Regions from separate parts of the Hydrogenophaga sp. RAC07 genome, predicted to be linked through region 2. Evidence: predicted binding sites of a transcription regulator. Region 2 holds the regulator's gene; each other region holds the start of a gene.

Region 1 (3,587 bases), 120 kb from region 2:
GCGAGGTCGGCGATGGTGCGCGCCACCCGCAGGGCGCGGTGGGTGCCGCGCGCGCTCCAGCCCAGGCGCGCGGCCGCGGTGTGCAGGAACTTGACGGCCAAGGCTTCGGCCTGGGCGTGTTCGTCGAGCGCGCGCCCTGCCAGGGCCTGGTTGGCCGAACCCTGGCGGGCCTGCGCACGGTCCCTCGCCGCGGTCACACGCTCGCGCACGCAGACGCTCGATTCGCCCGGCTGGTGGGTGCACAGGTTCTCCGGCGGCAGCGCCGGCACCTCCACGTGCAGGTCGATGCGGTCCAGCAGTGGGCCGCTGAGCTTGGCCTGGTAGCGCGCCACCTGGTCGGGTGTGCAGCGGCAGGCACGGGTGGGGTGGCCCAGAAAGCCGCAGGGGCAGGGGTTCATGGCGGCCACCAGCTGAAAGCGCGCCGGGAACTCGGTCTGCATGGCCGCGCGCGAGATGCGGATGTGCCCGCTTTCCAGCGGCTCGCGCAGGGCCTCCAGCGCGGCGCGGGGAAATTCGGGGAGTTCGTCGAGAAACAACACGCCGTGGTGCGCGAGCGAAATCTCGCCCGGCCTCGGCGGCGAGCCACCCCCCACCAGCGCCACCGCGCTGGCGCTGTGGTGCGGCGCGCAGGTGGGCCGCTGTCCCCAGCGCGCCAGATCGAACCGCCCGGCCAGCGAGGCCACCGCTGCGGATTCGAGCGCCTCCAGCGTGCTCATGGGCGGCAACAAGCCCGCAAAACGGTGGGCCAGCATGGACTTGCCGGACCCGGGCGGCCCGGCCATCAAGACGCTGTGGCCACCAGCGGCCGCGATCTCCAGCGCGCGGCGGGCGGCGCTCTGGCCTTTGACGTCGGCCAGATCCGCCAGCGCAGGCGCTTCCCCGATCGTATGCGCCGAAAGCCGCGCCCAACCGCCGTCGTCGGGCGGCTCGGCCGTGGATGCGCTCTCGGGGAGAAAGCGGGCAATCACATCGAGCAGGTGGCGCGCCCGGTAGACCCGGGCCTGTGGCACCAGCGCGGCTTCTTCGGCGCTGCCCGGCGGCAGCACGAGCCGGGCGTTGCTGGCGTCAGGGCCGGCGTCGCGGTGCAGCGCCAGGCTCATGGCGAGCGCGCCGCGCACCGGGCGCAGTTCACCGCCCAGGGAGAGTTCGCCAGCGAATTCCCAGTCAGCCAGCCGCGCCGCGCTGATCTGCCCGCTGGCCGCCAGGATGCCCAGCGCAATGGGCAAATCGAAGCGGCCCGAGTCCTTGGGCAGGTCGGCCGGGGCCAGGTTGACCGTGATCTTCTTGTTGGACGGAAATTCCAGCCCCGCGTTGGCGATGGCCGAACGCACGCGTTCGCGGGCCTCTTTCACCTCGGTGTCTGCCAGGCCCACGAGGGTGAAGCTGGGCAGGCCGTTGGCCAGATGCACTTCCACCTGCACCGGCCTGGCGTCCAGCCCGAGCAGCGCGCGGCTGCGCACCAATGACAGTCCCATGGCGATTCACTCCCTGTTTCGGTGCGCGATGTCCACCTTTTCGGACGGACGCACGGTTTTGTGGAAAGGCACTTGTTTGGTGCGCACCCTCGGGGTGCGGCGCCGCGGTGTGGGTCCAACCCGGTTCAGCGGCGGCTCGCGGAGCTCACCGACACACGTTTGTTCCCGCGCTGGCGACTGTAGTGAGCGTGGAAGCCCGCAACCCCAGGGGGTAGGGATGCCGTGGGTTGGCATATTCCCTGCTAGGTCTTGTAAGCGATTGATTCGAAGCGTGGTCCGCCATGCCGCAGTCAGCCCACCGCGATTGGTTTGCTTCCGGGCATGCCGAACTCGTTTCCACCTCGGTGTCGGCCATCCGGTCCCATCACCCTCCTGTTCAAGAAGAGGAATAGCAGCATGAAAATGGTTTCAGCCATCATCAAGCCGTTCAAACTGGACGAAGTGCGTGAAGCACTCTCCGGCATGGGCGTGCAAGGCATCACCGTGACCGAAGTCAAGGGCTTCGGCCGCCAGAAGGGCCACACCGAGCTGTACCGCGGCGCGGAATACGTGGTCGACTTTCTGCCCAAGGTCAAGATCGAAGCGGCCGTCTCCGACGACCTCGTCGATCGCGTGATCGAAGCCATCGAAGGTGCGGCACGCACCGGCAAGATCGGCGACGGCAAGATTTTCGTCACCTCGCTCGAACAGGTGGTTCGCATCCGCACCGGCGAGACCGGCAAAGAAGCGCTCTGATCATCGCCACTGAACAAGAAAGATCACAGACATGAAAAAACTGATTGCAACCCTGCTGCTGGGCGCCGGCCTGGCCTTTGCAGGCCTGAGCGCCACCGCGCAGACCACGACCGAAGCGCCTCCCGCTGCCGCCGCAGCGCCGGCTGCCGATGCACCCGCTGCCGCCCCCATGGCTGTTGAAGCCCCGGCTGCTGCCACCGCCGCCCCGGCCGAGGCAGCGCCTGCTGAAGAAGCGGTCAAGGAAACCATGGACAAGGGCGACGTGGCCTGGATGATGGTCTCCACCATCCTCGTGGTGCTCATGGTCGTGCCCGGCCTGGCCCTGTTCTACGGCGGCCTGGTCCGCAGCAAGAACATGCTGTCGGTGCTGATGCAGGTGATGGTGGTGTTCTCGCTGATCGTCGTGCTGTGGGCCGTGTACGGCTACAGCCTGGCGTTCGGCGGTGAAGGCCTGATCGTTGCCAACCTCGACAAGGTCTTCCTGATGGGCATCACGCCCGCCACGCTGGCCGCCACCTTCACCCCCGGTGTGATGATTCCCGAGCTGATCTTCGTTGCCTTCCAGGCCACGTTCGCCGGCATCACCTGTGCGCTGATCGTGGGCTCGTTCGCCGAGCGCATGAAATTCAGCGCTGTGCTGCTGTTCTGTGCCCTGTGGTTCACCTTCAGCTACATCCCGATCGCCCACATGGTCTGGGGTGCCGGTGGTTACTTGTTCGACAAGGGCGCGCTGGACTTCGCTGGTGGCACCGTGGTGCACATCAACGCCGCCATCGCCGGTCTGGTGGGTGCCTACATGCTGGGCAAGCGCATCGGCTACGGCAAGGAATCGATGGCGCCTCACAGCCTGACGCTGACCATGGTCGGTGCCTCGCTGCTGTGGGTGGGCTGGTTCGGCTTCAACGCCGGCTCCAACCTGGAAGCCAACGGCGGCGCCGGCCTGGCCTTCATCAACACCCTGCTGGCCACGGCCGCTGCGGTGCTGGCCTGGTGTGTCGGTGAAGCGCTGTCCAAAGGCAAGGCCTCGATGCTGGGCGCTGCGTCCGGCGCTGTGGCCGGTCTGGTGGCCATCACCCCCGCTTGCGGCTCGGTGGGCCCCATGGGCGGCATCATCATCGGCCTGATCTCCGGCTTCCTGTGCCTGTGGGGCGTGTCCGGTCTCAAGAAGATGCTGGGCGCCGACGACTCGCTGGACGTGTTCGGTGTGCACGGCGTGGGCGGCATCGTGGGCGCGCTGCTCACCGGCGTGTTCTCGGCCGGTTCGCTGGGCGGCATCAAGGGCGACGACTACTCCATCGCCAGCCAGATGGTGGTGCAGGCCGAAGGCGTGCTGATCACCCTGGTGTGGTCGGGCATCGTGGCCTTCGTCTGCTACAA
Region 2 (3,587 bases):
GCCGTAGGGCGGGTTGAGCAGCATCACGCCGGGCTTGTCGCTCGGCGGCATGCGCTGCAGGGCGTCACCGCCGCGCAGCTCGATGGCGTGCGCCACGCCCGCGCGTTCGGCGTTGCGCTGCGCGAAGTCGACCATGCGGAAGGACACGTCGCTGCCGAAGACGATGGGCGGATGGCCTTCGGGCCAGTCGCGTTGCTGGCGCTCGGCCTCATCCAGGATGGGTTGCCACACGTGCGGCTGGAAGGGCAGCAGTTTCTCGAACGCGAAGCGGCGCAAGTAGCCAGGCGGGATGTTGAGCGCGATCTGCGCGGCCTCGATCACCACGGTGCCGCTGCCGCAGCAGGGGTCGTACAGCGGCACGATCTCGTCCAGCGGCTGGTCGGCGCAGGCGTCCCAGCCGGTGGCCGCGATCATGGCCGCGGCCAGGGTTTCCTTCAGCGGCGCGTCGCCCTTGTCCTCGCGCCAGCCGCGCTTGAACAGCGGTTCGCCCGAGGTGTCGATGTACAGGCTCACCGTCTCGGTCGTCAGGTGCACGTAGATGCGCACGTCGGGCCAGGTGGTGTTCACGCTGGGGCGCTCGCCGCGCTTTTCGCGGAAGCGGTCGCAGATCGCGTCCTTCACCTTGAGCGCGGCGAAGTTCAGAGACGTCAGCGGGCTGTGCTGCGCCGTGATCTCGACCTTGATGGTCTGCGCCGGTGTGAACCAGATCTCCCACGCCACCTCGCTGGCCGCGTGGTAAAGGTCTTGTTCGCTGCGGTAGCCGCCGTGCCAGAGCTGCACCAGCACGCGCTGCGTGAGGCGGCTGTGCAGGTTCAGCCGCATGGTGTCGCGCCATGACGCATTCAGTGCCACGCCGCCACGCGCCTTGTGCGGCGCGTCCACACCGGTGATGCGCTTGACCTCGGTGGCGAGCATGTCCTCCACGCCGGCGGCGCAGGGCAGGAAAACTTGAAGTTGATTCATAGAAGGGCGTTTCGCCGCCGGGCCGCCCCAAGGCGAAACAGCCCCCTCGGGGGGCAGCGACCCGCGAAGCGGCGGAGCGTGGGGGCCATGTTCAAAGCGATTTTCTAAGGTTCGCGGGGGCGATCCGCAAGGCTTCGCGGTACTTGGCCACCGTGCGGCGCGCGCACTCGATGCCCTGCTCGCGCAGCAGGTCGGAGAGCTGGTTGTCCGACAGAGGCTTGGCCGCTTCTTCGGCGGCGATGAACTGTTTGAGCAGCGCACGCACGGCCGTGCTCGACGCGTTGCCGCCCGTTTCGGTGCCCAGCGACGAGCCGAAGAAGTACTTCAGTTCGTAGGTGCCGAACGGCGTGGACATGTATTTGGCGGTGGTCACGCGGCTGATGGTGGACTCGTGCAGGCCGAGTTCGTCGGCGATCTCGCGCAGCACCAGCGGGCGCATGGCGAGTTCGCCGTGCATGAAGAAATTGCGCTGGCGCTCCACGATGGCGCTGGAGACGCGCAGGATGGTGTCGAAGCGCTGCTGGATGTTCTTGATGAACCAGCGCGCCTCCTGCAGGCGCTGCTGCATGGCGGCGTGGCCGGCCTCACCGCCGTTGTCGCGACCGCCACGGTTCTGGCGCATGGCGCTGGCGTAGGCATCGTGCACGCGCAGGCGCGGCATGACCTCGGGGTTGAGCAGGACCTTGAAGCCCCGACCGGCACGCGTCACCAAGACATCGGGCACGACCACGTTGCGCTCCACGTCGACGAAGCGGCGGCCCGGCTTGGGCTCCAGCCGCGCGATGAGGCCGAGCGCGCCGCGCACGGTTTCGTCGTCCAGGCCGCACAGGTTGCACAGTCGCTTCACATCACGCTTGGCCACCAGCTCCATGGACTGGCCACAAATGGCCAGGGCCGCGCGGGCTTCGGGCGTGTTGCGCATCTCCAGGATCTGCAGCCGCAGGCATTCGGCGAGGTTGCGCGCGCCCACGCCGGCGGGCTCCATGTGCTGCAGCAGTTGCAGGGCCATGGCCAGGCGCTGCTCCAGCGCCTCGCGTTCTTCCAGACCCTCGTTGGGGTCGTCGGTGGCCATCCGGCCCGACAGTGCCTGCCAGGCCGCGGCCAGTTCGGCCAGGCTGTCTTCGATGTAACCGTCGTCGCTGAGCGACTCGATCAGGAAATACAGCGCGGCGCGGTCCTCTTCCGACAGGCGCAGGCAGCGCGCCTGGTCGTGCAGAAAGTCCTGCAGGCTGATGTGGGCGCGGGCCAGGTCGGCCGCACTCGCCGTGTCGTCGTCGCCCGACGCATTGTTGTTGCGCGCGGGGGCATCGCCGCCCCACTCGCTGTCGTCGGGCGCCATCTCCACCGTGCCGTCGCCCTCCCAGCTTTCTTCCACCGGCGTGGCGCCGTCGAGCTTGCCTTCGATGGCATCACTTTCGCCGGTGTCGCTGCTCGTGCTGCTGCTGGATTCGGTGCCGGAGAGCATGGGGCCGGGCGCCTCGGGCATGTCGGGCGCGATCGCCGCTTCGGCGATCTGCTCGCCCGCGCTGACCGGCACATCGGTCTGCTCCAGCCCGAAAGTTTCGCGGTCGGCGGCGTCTTCGGAGCGCTCCAGGAACGGGTTCTCGTCGAGCATCTGCTCGACCTCCTGCGCCATCTCCAGCGTGGAGAGTTGCAGCAGGCGGATGGATTGCTGCAACTGGGGCGTGAGCGCCAGGTGCTGCGAAACCCTGAGTGACAGGCCTTGTTTCACAGGCCCTACATCCTGAAGTGTTCGCCGAGATAAACGCGGCGCACGTCGGCGTTTTCCACGATCTCGGCCGGCGTGCCGCTGGTGAGCACATGACCGTCGTTGATGATGTACGCACGGTCACAGATGCCCAGGGTCTCGCGCACGTTGTGGTCGGTGATGAGCACGCCGATGCCGCGCGACTTGAGGAAGCCGATGATGCGCTGGATCTCGATCACCGCGATCGGGTCGATGCCGGCGAAGGGTTCGTCGAGCAGGATGAAACGCGGGTTGGTGGCCAGCGCCCGGGCAATCTCGACCCGGCGGCGCTCACCGCCGGACAAGGCCGGCGCGGGCGACTCGCGCAGGTGGTCCACATGCAGGTCTTTGAGCAGTTCGTCGAGCCGGGCCTCGATGGCGGCCTTGCTCAGGGTTTTGCCGGCTTCGTCTTCCTGCAGTTCCAGCACGGCGCGCACGTTGTCGGCTACGTTGAGCTTTCGGAAGATCGACGCCTCCTGCGGCAGATACCCCAGGCCCAGGCGCGCGCGGCGGTGGATGGGCAGGTCCTGGATGGCCTGGCCGTCGAGCAGGATCTGCCCCGCGTCCGAGCGCAGCAGGCCGACCAACATATAGAAAGAGGTGGTCTTGCCCGCGCCGTTGGGGCCGAGCAGGCCGACGACTTCACCTTTGAAGACCGCGAGCGACACGTCCTTGACGACCTTGCGGCTGCCGTAGGCCTTCTGCAGGCCCTGGGCCTCCAGGCGGCTGATCTCGGGCACCGGCGCGGCGCGCTTGTCCGGGCCCAGGGCCTTGGCCGATGGCATCGCTGTCACTTCTGGCCCTCACCGAGCTGGTTGCTGGGGCGCAGGTTGGCCGGTGGCGCCGGCGTGGGGGCGGGCGCGCCCTCTTTGGGCAC
Region 3 (3,587 bases), 570 kb from region 2:
AGCGAGGTGGTGCTGGTCGACACGATTGATGATTTCAAGCGCGAACTGCTCACCGGTCGTTTCGACGTGGTGCTGGCCGACTACCACCTGCCCGGCTTCACCGGCATGGACGCCTGGGACGTGGTGCGCGAGATGAACATCGAGATTCCGTTTGTCATCCTCTCGGGCGCCATCGGCGAGACGGCGGCGGTGGACGCGATGCACCGTGGCGTGAGTGATTACTTGCTCAAGGACAGCATGCACCGGCTCTCGCACGTGATCGAACGTGCGATCGAGGTCTCGCAGACCCGACGCGAACGCGCGCGCGCCGCCGAAGAGCTGGCCGAGTCGCGCCGCCGTCTGGCCGAGCTGGCCGAGCACCTGCAGACCAGCATCGAACAGGAACGCGCCGACATCGCCCGCGAGATCCACGACGACATCGGTGGCGCACTGGCCGCCGTGAAGCTCGACCTGGCCTGGGTCGGTCGGCACGAAACCGACCCCGACGTGCTCCAGCACGTGGGCACCGCCATGGAAATGCTGCAGCACGCCCTGGGCGCGAGCCAGCGCATCATGATGAACCTGCGCCCGCCCATCCTCGACCAGGGCCTGGTGGCCGCCGTGCAGTGGCTGGCCGGCGGCTTCGAGCGCCGCAGCGGCCTGCGGGTGACCATCCGCCGGTCGTCCGACCAGATCGATGTGCCCATGGACGTGCAGCTGGTGGCCTACCGCACGGCGCAGGAAGCCCTCACCAACATTGCCAAACACACCCGGGCCACCGCGGTCGAGATCGACCTGAGCGACGGCGAAGGCGTGTTGACGCTGGAAGTCACCGACAACGGCCAGGGCATGGGCCCGGACGCCTTGCGCAAGACCAAATCGTTCGGGCTGCTGGGCCTGCGTGAGCGTGCCGCCAAGGTGGACGGCTGGCTCGACGTGAGCACTTCTCCCCGGGGCACATCGGTCATTCTGTCGGTGCCCCTGACATCACCCAACAAACCGGACAGCGCGGTGAAAGCCGCCGAGGAAGCCCATGATCAAGGTGATTTTGTGTGACGACCACGCGGTGGTGCGACGCGGGATCCGCGACACCATCTCGGAGGCCACCGACATCCAGGTGGTGGGCGAAGCGGGCAGCTACCCCGAACTGCGCGAAGCCATGCGCAAGACCGAGTGCGACGTGCTCGTGCTCGACCTCAACATGCCCGGGCGCGGCGGGCTGGAGGTGCTGGCCGCGCTGAAGGAAGAGGGCTCCACCGCGAAGACGCTGGTGGTGTCCATGTACCCGGAAGACCAGTACGCCATCCGCTGCCTGCGGGCGGGGGCACGCGGTTACCTCAACAAGGCGGGCGAGCCGGCCGAGCTGGTGGCCGCCATCCGCACCGTGATGCAGGGCCGCAAGTACGTGACGGCCGAGGTGGCGCAGATGCTGGTGGACAACCTGCACGCGCCCGAGAGCGAAGAGCTGCACGCCAGCCTGTCGGAGCGCGAACTGCAGACCCTGCAGAAGATCGCCTCGGGCAAGAAGCTCTCGGACATCGCCGAAGAACTCATGCTCAGCCCCAAGACGGTGAGCGTGTACCGCGCCCGCGTGCTGGAAAAACTGCACCTGGCCAACAACGCGGAATTGACCGTGTACGCCATTCGAAATGGCATTGTCTGAAGGCTTGCGGGGCTGTTGGGCAATTGAATGTGCGCCAACGCACATTAATCGATGTCGGGAAACTTGACACTTCTGACAAAATTGAACCGGGCAATTCCGGCCCAATTTGTCAAGTCGTTGGTACATAGAAGGATTCGGTGTCTGGCACGCTAACTGCGTACGGTGGTACCAGTCGGGGGAATTTGATATCCAGAAACCCCCTGACCTTCTCCCAAATCCAACGGAACAACCCCATGATCAAACTTTCCAAAATCGCTGCTGCTGCAGTTCTGGCCCTGTCTTTCGGCGGCGCCCACGCGCTTGTGATCGACAGCTTCACCGTGCCCCAAGGCATGGAGATCAGCGACAAACTCACCGACGGCAACACGGTTTCCGCTGCGCAGGTCGGCGGTGGCGACATCCTGGGCAGCTTCCGTGATGTGTACGTTTCCAAGCAAGGCAACGTGGCAGCCGATCCGAACGCTGGCGTCAGCGCCAACGTCTTCTTGGGTGGTGACGGCGGCACGCTGAGCTACAACGAACAGTCGGGCCAGAACGGCTTTGGCACCGTGCGTTGGGACGGCATCAGCACCGGCGGCGCCATCGACATCGATGGCCTGGGCGGCCTGGACCTGACGGCTTTCGGCACTTCGTTCAAAGTGGACCTGATCCGTGCCGACGCCGGTCTGCCCCTGACGTTCTTCGTCTGGAGCGACGTGATGAACGACAACGTGTACAGCATGTCCTCGCTGATGCTCACGGCCACCGGTGCCGGCAGCTACATCTTCAACTTCTCCGATTTCATCGGTGCCAATTTCGCAGATGTCGGTGCCCTGGAGTTGCAGATCAATGGTGGACAGATGGGTGATCTGGACGCCCAGGTCGACATGGTCAGCGTTGTTCCAGAACCCGGTACCCTGGCATTGGCCGGTATTGCCCTGTTGGGTCTGGGCGCGATTCGCCGCCGCAAGTCCTGATTCCCTGGATTGCAATTCAAGATTGCAATCCGGTTGAATTGAAAAGCAGCCTTCGGGCTGCTTTTTTATTGCCGGTCGAATTTCAATCGGCCAGACAGGCAGATATTCTTTCCTTGATTCATAAGGGATTCGACACCTGAATGCCGCCAGCGCGACAAAAGCGGCTGTTGGCTGGGGAATAATGGCCCATGACCACCGCCTCCTCCATCTGGAGCCCCCTGCGCCAACCCGCCTTTCGCGGTTTGTGGATTTGCGGCGCCATCTTCTTCATTGGCGCCGGCATGCAGACCATGGCGGCGGCCTGGCTCATGGTGGAGCTCACCGGTTCGTCGTTTCTGGCCGCACTGGTGCAAACGGCGGTGTTCCTGCCCATGTTCCTGCTGGCCTTGCCCGCCGGGGTGCTGGCCGACACCACCGACCGCCGGCGCCTGATCTCGGGCGCGCTCATCGCCCAGGTCGCGGCTTGCGCTTTGTTGGCGGCGCTGGTGCTGGGCGGCTGGGGCGGGCCGGGTTCGGTGCTGTTTCTGGTGTTTGTGTGCGGTTGCTGCACGGCGGTGCTCACGCCGGCGTGGAATTCCTCGGTGGTCGACCCGGTGCCGCGCGAGGAGTGGCCGCAAGCCATCACCGCCATCGGCATCGCCTACAACGCCGCGCGCGCCATCGGCCCCACGCTGGCCGGTTTGCTGTTCGCGCGGCTGGGCGCGGGCTGGGTGTTCGTGGTCACGGTGTTCACCACGCTGGTGATGTGGGAGTCCATCCGCCGCTGGCCGCCGCGCGCGCACCCGCCGTCGAGCCTGCCGCCCGAGCGCCTGTGGGGCGGCACGCTGAGCGGCCTGCGCTTTGCTTGGCACTCGCGCATCATCCTGGCGCAGCTGGTGCGGGTCATGGCGTTCAGCGCAGCCGGCTCGGCGCTGTGGGCACTGCTGCCGGTGATCGCGCAGCGCCAGCTGGGCACCGGCGCCGAAGGCTTTGGTCTGCTCATGGGTTGC
Region 4 (3,587 bases), 2.0 Mb from region 2:
ATGGGCGGTGCCATGGACCTGGTGGCGGGCGTCAAGCGCGTGATCATCCTCATGGAGCACGTGGCCAAGAAGAAAGACGGCACCGAAGACCTGAAGATCCTTGACCAGTGCACCTTGCCACTCACCGGCGTGGGCGTGGTCAACCGCATCATCACCGACCTCGGCGTGATGGACGTGACACCGCAAGGCCTGAAGCTCGTGGAACTGGCCCCGGGCGTCACGCGCGAGTTCATCCAGTCCAAGACCGGACCCACGCTGCTCTGACGGCTAGAATTCCGGCAGCCCAACGCCCGCCACGAGCGGGCGTTTTCTTTGTCAGCAACAAGATCCCCTTTTGGAAGCTTTCCTCATCTCCACGGGCATCGTCGCCCTCGCCGAAATGGGCGACAAGACGCAATTGCTGGCCCTCGTGCTGGCCGCGCGTTTCAAACGCCCCTGGCCCATCGTCTGGGGCATCCTCGCCGCCACCTTGCTCAACCACGCCCTGGCCGGCCTGGCAGGCGCCTGGATCATGGCCGCGGTCGGGCCCGACGTGATGCGCTGGGTCTTGGGCGTGTCCTTCATCGCCATGGCGCTGTGGATGCTGATCCCCGACAAGCTCGACGACGACAACGCCGTGCCCCAGCGTCGGATGGGTGTGTTCTTCATCACCACCTGGGCTTTCTTTCTGGCCGAGATGGGCGACAAGACACAGATTGCCACCGTGGCTCTGGGAGCCCAGTACGAACCTCTCTACGCCGTGGTGCTGGGCACCACCGCCGGCATGATGCTGGCCAACGCGCCGGTGGTGTTCTTTGGCGATGCCATCACGCGCCAGGTGCCTATCAAGCTGGTGCACGCCATAGCTGCCCTTATCTTTGTGATGCTCGGTGTGCTCACGCTGCTCGGTGTCGGAAAATCTTTCATGGCTTGACTGCCGCTGAAAGCCAGCCCAACCAACAAAAAGGCCCCGAATGGGGCCTTTTTGTTTACATGGAGCGGGTGAAGGGAATCGAACCCTCGTATGAAGCTTGGGAAGCTGCCGTTCTGCCATTGAACTACACCCGCGAGGGGGTGGAGTTTACGCGAAGCAGGCGGTCAAACGTGTCGGGTTTCTTGACAAGGCCCGTGCCTCAAAAAGCTGATCGACAATTCAATTGCGCACAAGTGTTTGTTTTTTCTGCGCTTTTTGAAGCTGGCAAGGAATGTGCTGTTTGTCACGCGTCAAGCCGAACCGGTCCAGTCCCGGACCGCAACTTCTAAGGAGAACGCTATGACACTTCTGAAAAAATCAGTCGCGGCCTGTGCGGTTGCGTTGGCGGGGTTGGCGGCGACGTCCAGTCATGCGGCCCTCACCTTTGGCAGTATTCCCGACGGGGCCGTGAACGAGTTCCTCAGCACCAACTTTGGCGGGGGCGCAGTCGGACCGGTGGAAGGCTGGTACGGCGCGCAGCTCTACTTGAGCGGCGGCCCTTTGCAGATCACGGTTGACTATTTTGGTGCCGAAGCGGGATTCCGAAATTCATTCTCGGGCTTCGGAGGCGCTTGCAGCTTCAACCATGGCGGAGGCACCACGTTCAACGCTTTGGGAAATCCCCTGCAGACTTGCGTCGTCAACAACGTGGCTTCAGGCCTGCTGGACTTCGGTTTCATATCCGGCCTGCCTGGCATTGCAGACAATGGCTCCAACCCCGACAACTCGCTGGGCGCCACACCGAACTTCTTCGTTTCATTGACCAGCACGGCAGGCCTTGGAGGGCTGGACAACAATGGCGATCTTTCCACGGCTGGTAGCGGGACCATTGCCTGGTTGTTCCTGGACGACGGAGGTGCGGGGGACGACGACAATCATGACGACATGGTGGTCCGCCTGAGCATCACAGGCGGAAGTATTGGCATTCCTGAGCCAGGGACCGTCGCCTTGCTCGGCGCGGCGCTTCTCGGTATGGGCGCTGTGCGTCGCCGTCGTGCGCTCAAATAAACAGAAGCAGGCATCGCCAATGAAAAGGAGCGCACCGCGCTCCTTTTTTTCTGCCCGCTTCAAAACCTCACTTCAAGATGTCCCCCACGCACAGGTACTTGATCTCCACATAGTCGTCCATGCCGTGGTGCGAGCCCTCACGGCCCAGGCCCGACTGCTTCACGCCGCCGAACGGCACGTGCTCGGTCGCCAGGATGCCCACGTTGATGCCGACCATGCCGTACTCCAGCGCTTCGCTCACGCGGAAGATGCGGCCCACGTCGCGGCTGTAGAAGTAGCTGGCCAGACCAAACTCGGTGTTGTTGGCCGCATCGATGGCTTCCTGCTCGGTGTGGAACTTGAACACCGGGGCGAAGGGGCCGAAGGTTTCTTCTTTGGCGCACAGCATGTCGGCGGTTGCGTCGGCCACCACGGTGGCCTCGAAGAACTGGCCGCTGCCGATGTTCGTCAATCGCTTGCCGCCGGTCATCACGCGTGCGCCCTTGGCCACGGCATCGTCCACATGCCGCTGCACCTTCACCAGTGCCGCTTCTTCGATCAGCGGCCCTTGGTTCACGCCGTCCTCGAAGCCGTTGCCGACCTTGGTGGTCTTCACCTTGGCAGAGAACTTCTCCACGAAGCTGTCGTACACGCCGGCCTGCACGTAGATGCGGTTGGAGCAGACGCAGGTCTGGCCGGCGTTGCGGTACTTGCTGGCGAAGGCGCCCTCCACGGCGCTGTCGACGTCGGCATCGTCGAACACGATGAAGGGCGCGTTGCCGCCGAGCTCGAGCGACATTTTCTTGACCGTGGGCGCGCACTGCGCCATGAGGATGCGGCCGACTTCGGTGGAGCCGGTGAAGCTGATGTGGCGCACCACGTCGCTTTCGCACAGCACCTTGCCCACGGCGATGCTGTTGTCGGCGTCGGCGCAGAGCATGTTGAGCACACCGGCCGGAATACCGGCGCGGATGGCCAGCTCGGCCGCGGCCAGCGCGGTCAGCGGCGTGAGCTCGGCGGGTTTGATGATCACCGGGCAGCCGGCGGCGAGCGCGGGCGCGACCTTGCGCGTGATCATGGCCAGCGGGAAGTTCCACGGTGTGATGGCCGCGCACACGCCGATGGGTTGTTTGAGCACGATCAGGCGCCGGTTGTTGTCAAAGGTGGGCAAGGTCTCGCCGTTGACGCGCTTGGCCTCTTCGGCGAACCACTCCACGAAGCTCGCGCCGTAGGCGATCTCGCCCTTGGCCTCGGCGAACGGCTTGCCCTGCTCGGCGGTGAGGATGCGCCCCAGGTCTTCCTGGTTGGCCATCAACAGGTCGAACCACTTGCGCAAGATGATGCTTCGCTCCTTGGCGGTCTTGGCTTTCCACGCGGGCCAGGCGGCGTTGGCCGCAGCAATGGCGGCCTCTGCGTCCTTGGGGCCGAGGTTGGCCACGTCGGCGAGCTTGAGGCCGGTGGCCGGGTCGAGCACGTCGAAGCGGCTGGCACCCGCGACCCACTGGCCGTTGACCAGTCCGTCGGTCTTGAGCAGGGTGGGGTCTTTCAACAGGGCGAGTGGGGAAGTCTTCATGTCCATGGGGAGTCTCCGGTGTTCGGTGCGCGCCAGGGTGGCAGGGCAGCCAGAAAGCATAGTCCTTTGACCCTC

The links. The regulator sigma-54, encoded in region 2, starts transcription at its own class of promoters, with help from an activator protein. The targets are predictions, from matches to a motif close to TGGCANGNAANCTGCTTT.
Region 1: a site for sigma-54 is predicted at 1,704-1,721, ahead of glnK (P-II family nitrogen regulator). Genes of this name have one in related genera too.
Region 3: a site for sigma-54 is predicted at 1,785-1,802, ahead of BSY239_RS15945 (PEP-CTERM sorting domain-containing protein). Genes of this name have one in related genera too.
Region 4: a site for sigma-54 is predicted at 1,176-1,193, ahead of BSY239_RS05870 (PEP-CTERM sorting domain-containing protein). Genes of this name have one in related genera too.

What each region holds. Positions count from the first base shown of each region.
Region 1 is NZ_CP016449.1:4,084,695-4,088,281, forward strand. It holds gene BSY239_RS19025 (YifB family Mg chelatase-like AAA ATPase) at 1-1,475, opposite strand, end outside; gene glnK (P-II family nitrogen regulator) at 1,872-2,210, shown strand; gene BSY239_RS19035 (ammonium transporter) at 2,242-3,587, shown strand, end outside.
Region 2 is NZ_CP016449.1:3,963,647-3,967,233, forward strand. It holds gene BSY239_RS18445 (THUMP domain-containing class I SAM-dependent RNA methyltransferase) at 1-963, opposite strand, end outside; gene rpoN (RNA polymerase factor sigma-54) at 1,055-2,695, opposite strand; gene lptB (LPS export ABC transporter ATP-binding protein) at 2,701-3,495, opposite strand; gene lptA (lipopolysaccharide transport periplasmic protein LptA) at 3,501-3,587, opposite strand, start outside.
Region 3 is NZ_CP016449.1:3,393,723-3,397,309, reverse strand. It holds gene BSY239_RS15955 (hybrid sensor histidine kinase/response regulator) at 1-1,035, shown strand, start outside; gene BSY239_RS15950 (response regulator) at 1,013-1,642, shown strand; gene BSY239_RS15945 (PEP-CTERM sorting domain-containing protein) at 1,876-2,598, shown strand; gene BSY239_RS15940 (MFS transporter) at 2,787-3,587, shown strand, end outside.
Region 4 is NZ_CP016449.1:1,253,948-1,257,534, forward strand. It holds gene BSY239_RS05855 (3-oxoacid CoA-transferase subunit B) at 1-264, shown strand, start outside; gene BSY239_RS05860 (TMEM165/GDT1 family protein) at 335-913, shown strand; tRNA gene BSY239_RS05865 (tRNA-Gly) at 974-1,047, opposite strand; gene BSY239_RS05870 (PEP-CTERM sorting domain-containing protein) at 1,253-1,960, shown strand; gene BSY239_RS05875 (NAD-dependent succinate-semialdehyde dehydrogenase) at 2,028-3,518, opposite strand.